2 regions of the Planococcus chinensis genome follow, and region 1 is predicted to be linked to the other one. Evidence: a T-box and tRNA genes for the amino acid it is inferred to sense, from the RefSeq annotation. Region 1 holds a T-box; the other holds one or more tRNA genes.
What was found. The T-box of region 1 lies ahead of ACFSDB_RS13605 (valine--tRNA ligase). A T-box ahead of a tRNA ligase gene usually reads a tRNA of that ligase, here a tRNA-Val.

Region 1 (7,452 bases):
TATTCCGCGATAACGTCCATCGGGTCAACGCCATTGCCGAGCGATTTCGACATCTTGCGCCCTTCTGCGTCGCGGACAAGCCCGTGGATCAATACGTCTTTGAACGGCTTTTCTTCCGTGAATTCAAGCGCCTGGAAAATCATGCGCGAAACCCAGAAGTAAATGATGTCGTAGCCTGTTACAAGCGCATCTGTCGGGTAATAGCGCTTCAATTCATCACTGTCAGCCGGCCAGCCGAGCGTCGAGAACGGCCATAGCGCGGATGAGAACCACGTATCAAGCACGTCTTCGTCCTGCGTCCAGTTTTCGGCGTCTGCCGGCGCGTCCATGCCTACGTAGATTTCACCGGTTTCGTTATGGTACCAAGCCGGAATTTGATGGCCCCACCACAATTGGCGCGAGATGCACCAGTCGCGAATGTTTTCCATCCACTGCAGGTAAGTCTTCTCGAAGCGTTCCGGCACAAAGTTAACGCCTTCTTCGCCGTGCTGCAGGTCGATCGCTTTTTGTGCGAGCGGCTTCATGTCAACGAACCATTGTGTGGACAGGTACGGCTCGACAACGGCGCCACTGCGCTCGGAATGGCCTACGGAATGCATATGCTCTTCGATTTTGAATAAAACATCCATGTCCTGCAAATCTTTGACGATCGCTTTGCGGCATTCGAAGCGGTCCATGCCTTCGTATTTGCCGGCGTTCTCGTTCATCGAACCGTCTTCGTGCATGACGAGCACGCGCTCGAGGTTATGGCGGTTGCCGATCTCGAAATCGTTCGGGTCGTGTGCCGGCGTGATTTTCACGGCGCCGCTTCCGAATTCCATGTCGACGTAATCGTCAGCAACGATCTCGATTTCACGGCCGACGATCGGCAGGATGACTTTCTTGCCGATCAAGTGCTGGTAGCGCTCATCTTTCGGATGAACCGCTACGGCCGTATCGCCGAGCATCGTCTCCGGACGCGTCGTCGCAACTTCGATATGGCCCGAGCCGTCTGCGAGCGGATAGCGCATGTGGTAGAAGCCGCCTTGCACATCTTTGTAGATAACTTCAATATCGGAAATCGCGGTCTTCGTCGCCGGATCCCAGTTGATGATGTATTTCCCGCGGTAGATGAGTTTCTTTTCGTAAAGTTTTACGAATACTTCCTTAACCGCTTCCGACAAGCCTTCATCTAACGTAAAGCGCTCGCGTGAGTAATCAAGGCCAAGGCCCAGCTTCGACCATTGCTCGCGGATGTGTCCAGCGTATTCATCTTTCCATTTCCACGACTCTTCCAGGAATTTCTCGCGGCCGAGGTCGTAGCGGGACTTGCCTTCTTCGCGCAATTTCCCTTCCACTTTCGCCTGCGTCGCGATGCCGGCGTGGTCCATGCCCGGCAGCCATAGGGCGTCAAAGCCCTGCATGCGCTTCATGCGCGTCAGGATGTCCTGCAATGTCGTGTCCCAAGCGTGGCCAAGGTGAAGTTTGCCGGTTACGTTCGGCGGCGGAATCACGATGGTGTACGGGGTCTTGCCGCTTTCGGGTTTCGCTTCAAAAAATTTGTTGTTGATCCACCATTCATAGCGTCCTTTTTCAATGGACTGCGGATCGTACTTCGTCGGCATTTCAGTCATTGCAATTCCTCCTTATGGGTTTTATTCGCCTGAGCGGTTTTGCCGGAAAACAAAAAAACCCCTTCGTCTGTAAAGGACGAAGGAGTTGTTCGCGGTACCACCTTTATACCAGACCGAAAAAACGGGTCTGGCGCTCAAGCTCGATAACGGATATCATCCGGTCCCCGCTACTCGAATTTCACGGGGACTGCTCCGAGGTGACATTCAAATGCTGGCCATAGGAACCTCCCACCAAACGGTTCCCTCTCTGAAATCGGCGTACATTCTACTATCCTCATCAACGCATTGATTATCTAATTACACCCATTGTACTCAGATTCGGCTTTTAGCGTCAAGTTTTTTCACGATCAATGTGACAATCGGCGAGGCGATCAGCAGAATGAAAAACAGCCGGAACAATTGGAAGCTCGTGATCAGCGCGACGTCGCCGCCGGTCGCGAGCGCCGTGATCGCCATTTCCGCGATGCCGCCTGGCGCTGCGCTCAGGAAGAAATCAAGGAAGATATAGTCCGGCAATAGTTTCGCGAGGATATAGGCAATAAATGCCGTGAAGCTGATCAGCAGCGCATTGTTCAGGACGATCGCCGCGCCCAAGCGGAACGTCAATTTGTCGCCGATATGCTCCATCTGCAGGCCGAGCCCGGCGCCGATGCACACCTGTGCGAGCGCGATCAACCAGTACGGCATGTCGACGAGAAGGTCGCCCGTCACTGTCTGGACGATCGCCATCGTCAGGATCGGCGCGAGCAGTTCTGCGGCCGGGAAGCCGATTCGCTTCATGGCTATGTATAGCGTGAGCCCGACAGCGACAGCTGCAAGGAATGCGAGCGGCGCAAAGGTGAAGACGCGCTCGCCGAGCTCCCCTTCTTCCCGGCCGGTGAGGAACACGGTGAAGAACGGCACGATCGTCACGACCATGAAGATGCGGATCGTCTGCATCATCGTGACGACCGTGATGTTCGCGGACTTCACGTCTTCCGCGATGACGACCATTTGTGCGAGCCCGCCCGGAATCGACCCGAGGAGGCTTGTCGCCAGTGATTCATCGACCATTTTCATGAACAGCAGGCCGAGCATGATCGACAAGCCGACGACCGACACCGTCATGAACGCCATATACGGCAAATCGAACCACATCAGGAACACCGCATCGCGCGTGAACGACGAGCCGATCTGCACGCCGAGCATGACAAGTCCTGCCGTGCGCAGGATCTTCGGCCAGTAAAGTTCCATTTTGGTGAACTGGCTCACGAGGAGCAGCGCCAGCATTGGGCCGAGCAGCCACGGCAAGAACATGCCGACCACTTCGAACAGCCAGCCTGCCAGCACCGCTATGATCAATGTCCGTAAGAATATGTACATCCGCTCTCCCTGCCCTTCGCCTTCCGAAATTCTTTCTCTTTCTATCGTACAGGAAAATGGAAGTGAAATCTTCTGTAGGATGCAAATTCTTTGGGGGAAATGGGTTGCGGGTTTGGTACGAGGCAGATATTTTTTCTATCGGCGGTTTTGACGGGTTCTATCGGCGTTTCTTGGAGTTCTATCGGTGTTTCTAAGGTTTCTACCGGCGTTTTGAGGTTTTCTATCGATGTTTCTAGTTTTTTGGAAGGTTTGTGGACGAACTTATTCGTTGTTTAGAGTCGATCCAAGCAGACGTTTCTTTCATCACTTCTTATAAGCTCTTTCATCGTTTCAAAGACTTCTATGATCGTCCTGCGAAGTTTATTCATCCCTCCCCCAAAACCCGAATGCCGGCTTTTCGCCCCCGGCGAAAAGCGAAAGTGCCACTTTACTTGCGGCAAATCCGATTTTCTTGCAGAAAACCTAATTTACTTGCGGAAACGGGTACTTTACTTGCACTAAATGAGATTTACTTGCAGCAATCATCACTTTACTTGCAAAATCCTTTATTTACTTGCAGAATCCAATACTTTATTTGCAGCAAGCCGGTTTTATTCGCAAAAAGCCGTAGTCTGTTCAAGCACATAAAAACCCGGCCGCTAGGAAAGCGGCCGGGCAATCAAACTTATTTATCTTGCTAATTTCGCAAACACCGTATGGAACGCATCGACCGTTTTGGCGATGTGTTCTTCAGTATGCGCCGTTGACAGGAACATGCCTTCGAATTGGGACGGCGGCAGGAAGATGCCTTCTTCCGCCATCAAGCGGTAGTAGTCCGCAAACAGGTCGGTGTCGGATGTCTTCGCGGATGCGAAGTCGACGACCGGTTCGTTCGTGAAGAAGAAGCCGATCATCGAGCCCGCACGGTTCACGGTGTGCGGGATGTTGTATTTTTCAGCCGCTGCACGGAAGCCGGCTTCGAGCTGGTCGCCGCGTTCAACGAAAAGGTCGTACGAACTTTCGTCCAAACGTGACAAGGTTTCAAAGCCAGCCGTCATGGCCAGCGGGTTGCCGGAAAGCGTACCGGCCTGGTAGATCGAGCCGCTCGGTGCGACTTGTTGCATGATTTCGCGCTTGCCGCCGAAAGCGCCGACTGGCAGTCCGCCGCCGATGACTTTGCCGAGGCAGGTCATGTCCGGCGTGACGCCGTAATGGCCTTGTGCACAGTTATAGCCGACGCGGAATCCGGTCATGACTTCATCAAAGATCAGGATCGTGCCGAATTCAGTCGTCAAGTTGCGGAGTTCCTGCAGGAAGCCTTCGTTCGGCGGCACGACGCCCATATTGCCGGCAACTGGCTCAACGATGACCGCGGCGATTTCGTCGCCGAATTTCTGGAACGCCAAACGGACGCTTTCCAGGTCGTTGTACGGCACCGTCAAGGTGTTTTGCGCTACGGAATCAGGGACGCCCGGCGAGTCCGGCAAGCCGAGTGTCGCGACGCCTGAGCCCGCTTTGATCAAGAGGCTGTCGGCGTGGCCGTGGTAGCAGCCTTCGAACTTCAGGATTTTATTGCGTCCGGTATAGCCGCGTGCGACGCGCAATGCGCTCATCGTGGCTTCGGTGCCGGATGACACCATGCGGACCATTTCGATCGACGGGACGCGCTCCATGACGAGTTTCGCCATTTCGTTTTCCATGAGCGTCGGCGCGCCGAAGCTTGTGCCGAGTTCAGCGGTCTTCTGGATCGCTTTCACGACTTCCGGATGGGCATGCCCAAGGATCAGCGGGCCCCATGACAGGACATAGTCGATGTATGTATTGCCATCGATGTCCGTGATGGTCGCGCCGTTTCCGGATGCCATGAAGATCGGGTCCATATTGACCGATTTGAATGCGCGCACCGGCGAGTTTACGCCGCCCGGCATCAATTTTTTCGCTTCAGTGAATGCTGCAATCGATTTTCCGTATCCCATTTATTTCCCCTCCAGCCAGCGTGCTGCGTCTTTGGCGTGGTACGTCATGATGATGTCCGCGCCCGCGCGTTTCATGCTTAGTAACGTTTCAAGGACGATTTTCTCTTCGTCGACCCAGCCGTTCAATGCGGCTGCTTTGACCATCGCGTATTCGCCGGAGACGTTATAAGCGACGATCGGCAAATCGAAGTTATCGCGCACTTCGCGGATGACGTCGAGGTACGAAAGCGCCGGTTTGACGATCATGAAGTCTGCGCCTTCTTCAACGTCTGCCGCCGCTTCGCGCAAGGCTTCAAGGCGGTTCGCCGGGTCCATCTGGTAGGTCTTGCGGTCTCCGAACTGCGGTGTGGAATGCGCCGCTTCACGGAACGGGCCGTAGTAGGCGGACGAGTATTTCACGCCGTAGCTCATGATCGGCGTGTTTTCAAATCCGGCCTGGTCCAATCCGTAGCGGATCGCCGCAACAAAGCCGTCCATCATGTTCGACGGTGCGATGATGTCAGCGCCGGCTTTCGCCTGCGATACAGCTGTACGAGCCAAGAGATCCAAAGTTTCGTCGTTCAGGATGACGCCTTCTTCGATAACGCCGCAATGGCCGTGGTCGGTGTATTGGCAAAGGCACGTATCGGCAATGACAACCAATTCCGGATGGCGGTTTTTCGCAAAACGGATTGCTTCCTGCGTGATGGCGTGGTCGTGGTAGGCTTGCGAGCCGACCGCGTCTTTTTCATTCGGCACGCCGAACAGGATGACCGACGGAATGCCGAGCGAGACGACTTCATCCAGCTCCGCACCTAACGTATCCAGTGAGAAATGGTAGACGCCCGGCATCGAGGAAATCTCCTCTTTGACGTTCTCCCCTTCCACAACGAAAATCGGGTAGATGAAATCTTCTTTCTGAACGCTTGTTTCACGTACCATGGCGCGCAGGTTCGCAGAAGTGCGAAGCCGGCGGCCGCGGTGGAAATTCAACTCAGCCATGTAAACAACTTCCTTTCATTATTTCATTGATGACTTCGGTGTACGTATATTTTTGGGGAATAAATTCAGCCGTGCCGCCGCTTTCCGTGATGGCGCGCTCGGTCACATGGCCGATGGCCGCTGCTCGGATCGCTTTCCAGTCGCCGCCTGCCTCCGTAAAGGCCCGGACGGCGGAAGGGCTCGCGAATATGACGATCGCTCCGTGCATGCCGGCCAATTCCCGTGCATTCTCTATTTTAAGCGCCGTGTCGTAAATAATCCATTCATCCACCTGCATCGGCATCGACGCAATCGTATTTTTGGCGAGTGCCCCTTTGATGAACAGGCATTTGGCGTTGCCGGCAACGGACGGGAATTCCTCCACGAACCAGTCGGCGCTGTAGACAGTCGGCATAAAGTCGACGGTGTAGCCGTATTGCTCGAGCTTTTCAGCCGTCTTCTCCCCGACCGCGGCGATTTTTGCAGCGGTCGCTGCGTGGAGCTGGCCGAACGCATCCGCGCTCGTCGCGCTCGTGAAGATCAGCCAGTCATAACAGCCGAAATCCGGCAGCTGTGACTGCCGGACCGATGTTTCTATGAGGGGCAGATAAAGTGCCTTGCCGCCGTATAATTCGACCATTTCCAAAGATTCCATAGGCTTTTTCGAACCGGTGAAGACGATGGTTTTGCCTTTCAGCGGCAGTCCGTCAAACATTGCTTTCTGCTTTAACCTGTTGGATGAGCTCATAGCCGCCTTGCGCGCTGATGCGCTTTGCCACGTCCTGGCCGGCAGCGATCGGATCGCTGTGGACCGCTGATTCCTTGTAGACGACGTCGCCGTCCGGAGAGGAAATCAAACCGGTGAATGACACGTTGCCTGCTTCTACAGTTGCGTAACCTGCAATCGGCACTTGGCAGCTGCCGTCCATGTCGCGCAGGAATTGGCGCTCTGCATTGACCGCAAGCGCTGTGTGCTCGTCGTTGACTTTCACGAGTTCCTCAAGCAGTTCCGCGTCGTCTTCACGGCATTCGATGGCAAGTGCGCCTTGGCCGATCGCCGGTAGGCAGTCTTCCACTTCAAGGAATTCCGTAACGATGTCGTCTTTCCAGCCCATGCGCTTCAACCCGGCAGCCGCCAGGATGATGGCATCGAAATCGCCAGACTTCAATTTCTCGAGGCGCGTGTCGATATTGCCGCGGATCCACTGGATATCAAGGTCCGGACGCATCAACAAGAGCTGCGAGCTGCGGCGCAGGCTGCTTGTGCCGACGACCGCTCCGACAGGAAGGTCCATGAATTTCACGTGGTTGTTTGCGATGAATGCATCGCGCGGGTCTTCGCGTTCCGGGATGCAGCCGATAACTAAGCCTTCCGGCAGTACCGACGGCATGTCCTTCATGCTGTGGACAGCGAAATCGATTTCTTTGTCGTAGAGCGCCTGCTCGATCTCTTTGACGAACAAGCCTTTGCCTCCGACTTTCGACAGAGTGACGTCGACGATGCGGTCGCCTTTTGTCACGATTTCTTTGATTTCAAATTCGAACGGCGCACCGGCCGCTTT
Region 2 (7,452 bases), on a different contig from region 1:
GGACACCTACGATGCATTCAAAGACAGCGAAGCGTTCTCTTCTTTTATTGATTGCCCTCATTCTCATTCTCTTCGCATTTGTTTTTGCACCGATTCAAAAAACGTTTGTTTTTATCGACAATGACAATGATGAAATTGCGGCGTACTTAAGAATGGAAAGCCCGTTTTTCCAGATCAAATATACCCATTCCATCCATCTTTCCGACGTTCTGGAAAGCTACAAGGCCCTGCCGGACGGCACGCTGAAACTGTTGGAACTGCAGTACGAAGATTTTAATATCGGGATGCCTTCCAATGCAGGAGAAGGGGAGACGTTTGTCGAAAAAGACGGGAAATACTTTATCAAAAACATGGATAGGGAACTTGCTGATTTCCGCTTGTTTGTCGGAGATGTGGATGCGGGATTGTCACTGATTTCTGCCGGAAGCGAATTCGACTTGAAGAAAACGCTTGAACGGGGGAAATCTTATACGTTCCGGGTTCAGCGGCTGTCCCTTTTTCAGCAACTAGAAGGAGTGAATCTTAATGAGCAATAAATTGCCGCCAGATGAAAGAGAAGAAATGAAGCTGCCGCCGGAAGACGACAGCTTTATCTCCGAAGAAAAGCAGAAAGAGATTCTGCAAAAATACGATCCGGAATCCAATACACGTGATTTGGGTGGCATTGTCAAACACATCGTTTTCTTCGGATTGCTGGCTTTTTCGCTGTTCCAATTGTATACGGCGATTTTTGGCCAGTATACGGCCTACATCCAGCGTTCCATCCACTTAGGGTTCGCTTTGTCATTGATCTTCCTGTTGTTCCCTGCCATGAAGCGAAAAGGGGACCGGCGAAAAGTCCCGTTCTACGATTTTATATTGGCGCTGCTCTCGGTCGGGGTCGGGTTGTATTGGCCGATTGCCTACAATGACCTGGTATTCCGCTTAGGACGGGTCACAGAAATGGACCTTATTGTCGGAATACTTGCCGTCGTCCTCGTGCTTGAAGCGACGCGACGGGCAGTCGGCCTGCCGATTACGATCATTTCATCCGTATTCCTGGCGTATATGTTCTTCGGCCCTTATTTTCCTGGATTCCTCCGGCATCGGGGGCAAGACCTGGAATCGGTCATCCAGCTGATGTTCTATACAACAGACGGGATTTTAGGGACGCCAATCAGCGTTTCCGCGACGTTCATCTTCGTCTTCCTGCTGTTTGGTGCGTTCCTGGTGAAAACCGGGGTCGGCCAATACTTCAATGATTTGGCCGTATCGCTTGCCGGACACCTGATTGGCGGACCGGCCAAAGTAGCCATCTTCTCAAGTGCCCTGCAAGGGACGATTTCCGGGAGTTCGGTGGCAAACGTCGTGACGTCTGGATCTTATACGATCCCGATGATGAAAAAGCTGGGCTATAAAAAGGAATTTGCCGGCGGGGTAGAAGCAGCAGCTTCCACCGGCGGGCAATTGATGCCGCCAATCATGGGGGCTGCCGCCTTCCTGATGGTAGAATTCATCGGGGGCGTAACGTATTGGGAAATTGCCAAAGCAGCGGCAATCCCGGCACTTCTCTACTTTACCGGCGTTTGGATCATGACGCATTTCGAGGCAAAACGCATCGGCCTGAAAGGGCTCTCGAAGGAAGAACTTCCTGACCGCAAAGAAGTCTTGAAGAAAATCTACTTGCTGCTTCCGATTGTCGCCATCATCGTCTTCCTGTTGGTCGGGATTCCGACTATGCACGCAGCATTGTACGGAATCGTCCTGACGGTTCTTGTCAGCTCATTCAACAAAGAAACACGGATGAATTTCAAAGACATGATCCATGCGTTGGTGGACGGCGCCAGAACGGCATTGGCTGTAGCAGCGGCAACCGCTGCAGCAGGGATCATCGTCGGAGTGGTGGTCAAAACCGGACTCGGCTTAAGTTTGGCGAACGGCCTGGTATCCGCTTCCGGCGGGAATATCCTCTTGACGCTGTTCTTCACCATGCTCGCAGCCATCGTGCTCGGCATGGGTTCGCCGACAACCGCCAACTACGTCATCACGTCGACTATTGCAGCGCCGGCAATCATCACATTGCTTATGATCGATGAACCGCTTGGAGCAGCAGTACCGCTCGTGGTTGCCTTGTCTGCACACTTGTTCGTATTCTATTTCGGCATCATCGCCGATATCACACCGCCAGTGGCGCTTGCCGCATTTGCAGCTTCCGGGATTTCCGGCGGAGAGCCGATCAAAACCGGTTTTATCGCAGCGAAGCTGGCAGCAGCAGCGTTCATCATACCGTATATGTTCGTCTTGTCGCCGTCTCTCTTGATGATCGATACAACAATGCCGGAACTGATCTGGGTGCTGATTACGGCGCTTAGCGGCATGGTAGTCATCGGAGCGGGGCTGATCGGATTCTGGTACCGCAAACTGAATTGGATCGAGCGGATTCTGGCCCTGGCAACAGGTCTTGCGCTTATCTATCCAGAAGGCCTTTCCGATACAATCGGAGCCATCGCATTCATCATCTTGTTTGCGATCCAGTGGATGGCACGCGATAAGAAAGAGCCGAAAACTTCAGAAGCATAACCAAAAGCCCTGACCGGCTGCAAATTGCAGCCGGTCAGGGCTTTTCCTATTTCTTTTCAAGCAAAATGAAAGAATGGGATTGGTGGAGCGGCATTCAAATTGGAAGGGCGGGGAGGGCCACAATACACCATGGCACCCTGTGATCCTTAAAATCAGGATAATTGGAAATGGATTTTTAGGAGGAGAAGCCAGACGGCTGATGCATTTGCAGGATTGGTGCAGCGCTTTGAAGAATCTAATAAGGCAAGCTTTATAAAATTTAGGGGATGCTTCAGCAAAACGGTTTCAGGAAGGGGGACATATGAAATTTACGAATAAATTCATTATTGGCTGGTGGATCATGCTTCTAGTTGGATTCGGAATCATCCTTATCGCCAGATTCGATCACTTCACTTCAAACACTTTGATCTTGTTCGATTACATCATCCTGATTTTATTGTTCATCCTGGTTTTCCTGCCCCTTTATTCGGAAATGAGCATGTTCGGTTTTTCGCTCAAGCGGGAAATCGAGTCAGTAGAAGAAAGTGTCAATGACCTTAAGTCTTTGGTAATCAGCAATACCAACAGCAATGTCGTCTACTTCAACGCAGATCCACAACTGACGGAGGAGCAAAGAGCGCAGCTCAAGAGAAGCTTAGAGGTACCAGACGGGAACCGTTTTGAATCGGCGGCCCAACCCGAAGAAAGTGCAATCCAAGAGTTTATCTTGGCTGAAAAAACGGTCGTAAATTTCTTTGCCGTCCGATATTTGCTGGAAAAGGAAATCCGGCGGATCGCGGTAGACTATATAAGTGACCCCAATCAGATACCGGTCCAAAAGCTAGTGCGAAGTTTGGGGCAACAAGGTGTATTCGAACCGAATATGCAAAATGCCATCCTCGAAGTTTGGTCAATAACATCAGGCGCGATGCATGGGGAAGAGTTAGGCAAGGCGGACGAAAACTTTGTTGAATCCATCGGAATGCCATTGCTTGAAAGATTGAAGAAGATCTCATAACGATAAAAAACAGCAATAAAAAAAGAGGTCCGAAAGCATATGCTTTCGGACTTCTTGTACTTCTGAACCCAACGTTCATGAAGATTTTATGATTCCTACTGGGCTCGAACCAGCGACCTCTACCCTGTCAAGGTAGCGCTCTCCCAGCTGAGCTAAGGAATCTCAATTACCAGGACAAATATAATTATATCGCGCCTACGGCAAAAGTCAACACTTATTCTGCTAAAAATATACTCCAATCGGTTGCTGTTTTTCCATTGACGATCGACCAGCATTCCAAGGCAATCGCTTTCCCGGCAAATGGTTCGAATTCCATCGACAGCCGGGCAAACATCGGCCCCCAGAAAGGTGCGGCAATGTTATTTACAATGGTGCCATGGGGAACCCAGCTGCCAGGCTGGTAATAAGCTTGCTGCCCGAAGAAATCGCGTGTAGCCAGATTGATTGTCTGATGGAGGACGGACAGTGCAGGGGTTACAGTAGGCGAAGCGTAGAACGTTCCTTTTTGTTTGAAAAAACCGAGTGAGCCGAACGTCAACGGAATCGCTTTGGCTCCTTCCGCCAATTGGGCGACGGCCGCTTTTAAGTCCAGCGGGTTGGCTCCTTCGAAAGACTGAAGCGAAATATGGGGCGGCAAAGCTTTTACTGTCTGAAGAGCAGCCATCTGCCCTTGCTGCTGCAGGTATTCGATTTGATTGGACGCTCGGTAATCGAGCCTCAATACGAGTAATTGCATGGGTTTCTCCTTTCCTCAATTGCCAGTGCTCCGGAAGCCGGCTTCGCGGGCTTCCTGCTCGGAACAGAACCATTGCTCCGGGTTGGTATTGTCGTATGAGCCTTCGCCCGGCATGTGGTAGATCTTATCGCCGCTCCGGTTTATATTTCCTTTGATCCGGCAGTCGCCGGCTTCTGGCTGTTGGCTGGTATTGCCATATGCATCTTCATTAAAACCGCGTTCGGTTGGATAACTGCTGTACTCCCAAATGCCGATTCCGGCTTCTTTGGCAATCTGCTCCGCTTCCTCGAACTCATCGACGTAGCGGGTATTCGGAGGGAACACATAGGCGACACGGGCATAACCCGATTCGAGCAGCTGTTCCTGTACGCTTTCGCCGTCGACATAAATATAAGCGAGCATCCGGCCGTAATCATCAAACCGGCCGCCGACATCAAACTCAATGGTGACATCGCCGGACTCAATGATCCGCTTGTTTTCAGCGGTCGCTTCCGGCCCAAGAGGCTGTTCGCCAAGCCGGGGATGGTTGGTTTCCGGTGTGTCGATCAACAGATAACGGACCGTTTCTTCTTTCCCGTCGTACTCGATTTTGATGGTATCGCCGTCAATGACAGAAACCACTTCGACCGGAACCTGGTCCTGTGTGCCGCCTGTACCGGTCGGATCGAAGGCGCTGCAGCCTGCTAAAAGCATCGAAGCAACCAAACCGATAATCTTTTTCATGAACATCCCTGCTTTCGTTAGTTCTATTATATTTGGTCGGTGCAGCCCTTGCAAACCGGATCCGATTGGGCTACGGTGGAGGAAAAGGAGGGAGCGCCATGCAGATTACATTGCCTTTCCATTATGATTTTGACAGGGTGCTTGAGCGGTTGTCGCTGGATCCGCTGCATGCGGTATCGCTTTCCGATAAAAGCATCCGAGTGCCGATGGCTTCAGGGAACGTCGTAGTAGTGAAGGCGGCAGGAAGTTCCAGACGGCCGGTTTTCGAACTGGAAAACTTGGAAGAAGGGCAGTTGGACAGGATCAAGGACATTTTCCATTTCGGCTCTTCTTTGGATGCGGTCAACGCGCATTTCGCCAATACGAACCTGTCGGCACTGTTCAGCGAACACCAAGGCACTCCGATCGTCCGGGAATTTTCGCTTTATGGATCCCTGATGAAAAGCATTATCCACCAGCAATTGAACTTGTCGTTCGCCCACACGCTGACAAGCCGGTTTGTCCGGACATTCGGCCATGAAAACGACGGCGTTTGGTTTTATCCGGCACCGGAAACCATCGCCAGGCTCCGGCCGGAGGATTTACGGGAGATGCAGTTCAGTACGCGGAAAGCCGAGTACGTTATCGGCTTGTCGGAAGCGATCGCATCGGGGAAGCTCGATCTTGACAGAATGGAATCAAAAGCCGATGAGGAGGTCGCGGCAGAACTGGTATCCTACCGGGGAGTCGGCCCATGGACTGCCCAGAGTTTTTTGCTGTTCGGCCTGGGCCGGCCGAATCTGTTTCCGATTGCGGATATCGGCCTGCAAAATGCATTGAAGATCCAGTGGCAGCTGCAGGAAAAGCCGAAAGCTGAAGAAATCATGCGGCATCTGCCGGATTGGTCGCCGTATTTGTCATATGCCGCGCTCTACCTATGGCGCAGCATTGAATAAAAAATTCCACAACAAAACGCCTTTCCTATGGTCGGATGACTGGAAAGGCGTTTTTATGTACTTCTGCGTCGGGTTGCGGCATTATAGGCGTTCAATTAGGCGTGAGTCTCCATTTCAGCAGGTGCAGATCCGTAATAAAGGAACGATTCCTGTTCCAGGTCTTCCATTCGTTCTTTGTTCAATCCAACTTCCAGTTCACCGGAAAAAATAGGTTCCCACCAATTCGCTTCTTTTTGCATTGTAATTCCTCCTCAAATTTTGCTGTTCTAATTGTTTGACTATTCTATACCCCGAAAGGTTACACTAATAAACAGAGAAACCAAAAATAAGCCTTTGGGCCTTTCAGAAAAGAGGAATGCTTTGTGATATCGATTGGCATTATCGGAGCCGGCATCGTCGGGGAACGGATCATCAACCAAATCCAGCAAGAAGGAAAAGCCGTCATCAAAGCGGTTTATGATGAACAGCCGGAGCGCCTGGAATTCCTGGCGTCGGAGTATGGGGTGCCCGTGGCAAGGTCGCTTGATGAAGTGCTGCACGCAGGCATTGACTGGCTTTATATCGGCACGCCGCCCGCTTTCCACGCGGAAGTCGCAAATCTGGCTGCGAGCGCCGGCATCCATATCCTCAGTGAAAAGCCTTTGGCGCATGATGCGGCAGACGGGGAGAAGATGGTGGTGGCTGCACAAGAAAACCGCATCCAGACGGCGATGCATTTTCCGCTGATGTACAAGCCGGCAGTCCACGAAATGGCGAAACGCATTCGGAGCGGGGATATCGGCGATGTGGTCCGCGTCGAACTGCAGACGCATTTTCCGGACTGGCCGCGGTTATGGCAGCAGAACCCGTGGATCGCTTCGAGAAGCCAAGGGGGCTTTGTGCGTGAAGTCTTTCCGCATTACCTTCAGCTGATCCACCGCATTTTCGGGGACCTGGATATCCATTCCCATCTCGTTTCTTATCCCGAGCAAGCAGACTTATGTGAAACAGGCATCATCGCCCATGGCCGGACAGCCGGCAGAATTCCTTTCCTGCTTGCTGGCATCAGCGGCACCGGGCAGAAAGAATTGCTTCAGTTCAAGGTCTACGGTAAAGAAGGGGTGCTGACGCTGGAGAATTGGTCAGACCTATATATAGAACGGAAATACCAGGAACGCCAGCTCTTGGACGGCTTTGCGGAAGTGCCTTCGCTGTTTGCCGCGATGCAGCAGCAATCGACTTTCCTGGTGCCGTTTGAAGAAGGCCTGGTGGTGCAGCGTTATATCGACCTTCTCTTGCAAGAATGATTTTTTTCCGTGCAGCAGGGTAAAGTACTTAGAAGCAATTGAAAACAGGAGGTCATTAGATGAATTTTACAGCGGTTGATGTTGAACGGATGATTGAAGAGCAAAAGGAGTTTTATTATACCGGCGCTACGAAGCCGGCTGCTTTTCGGAAAGCGCAGCTTGCGCACCTGAAAAAGGCGATCCAGGCGAATGACGAGATCATTGTCGATGCATTGA

Region 2: it encodes a tRNA-Val, which carries the amino acid that the T-box ahead of ACFSDB_RS13605 (valine--tRNA ligase) is inferred to sense. The anticodon was not compared.

What each region holds. Positions count from the first base shown of each region.
Region 1 covers NZ_JBHUFW010000011.1:201,849-209,300, reverse strand. The annotation lists gene ACFSDB_RS13605 (valine--tRNA ligase) at 1-1,613, opposite strand, end outside; T-box leader at 1,683-1,903, opposite strand; gene ACFSDB_RS13600 (AbrB family transcriptional regulator) at 1,926-2,975, opposite strand; gene hemL (glutamate-1-semialdehyde 2,1-aminomutase) at 3,644-4,930, opposite strand; gene hemB (porphobilinogen synthase) at 4,931-5,911, opposite strand; gene ACFSDB_RS13585 (uroporphyrinogen-III synthase) at 5,904-6,605, opposite strand; gene hemC (hydroxymethylbilane synthase) at 6,598-7,452, opposite strand, start outside.
Region 2 covers NZ_JBHUFW010000004.1:546,349-553,800, forward strand. The annotation lists gene ACFSDB_RS05005 (DUF1850 domain-containing protein) at 12-536, shown strand; gene ACFSDB_RS05010 (TRAP transporter permease) at 526-2,559, shown strand; gene ACFSDB_RS05015 (hypothetical protein) at 2,861-3,556, shown strand; tRNA gene ACFSDB_RS05020 (tRNA-Val) at 3,646-3,718, opposite strand; gene ACFSDB_RS05025 (2'-5' RNA ligase family protein) at 3,771-4,292, opposite strand; gene ACFSDB_RS05030 (thermonuclease family protein) at 4,308-5,015, opposite strand; gene ACFSDB_RS05035 (DNA-3-methyladenine glycosylase family protein) at 5,114-5,950, shown strand; gene ACFSDB_RS05040 (hypothetical protein) at 6,046-6,189, opposite strand; gene ACFSDB_RS05045 (Gfo/Idh/MocA family protein) at 6,313-7,236, shown strand; gene ACFSDB_RS05050 (aldehyde dehydrogenase) at 7,296-7,452, shown strand, end outside.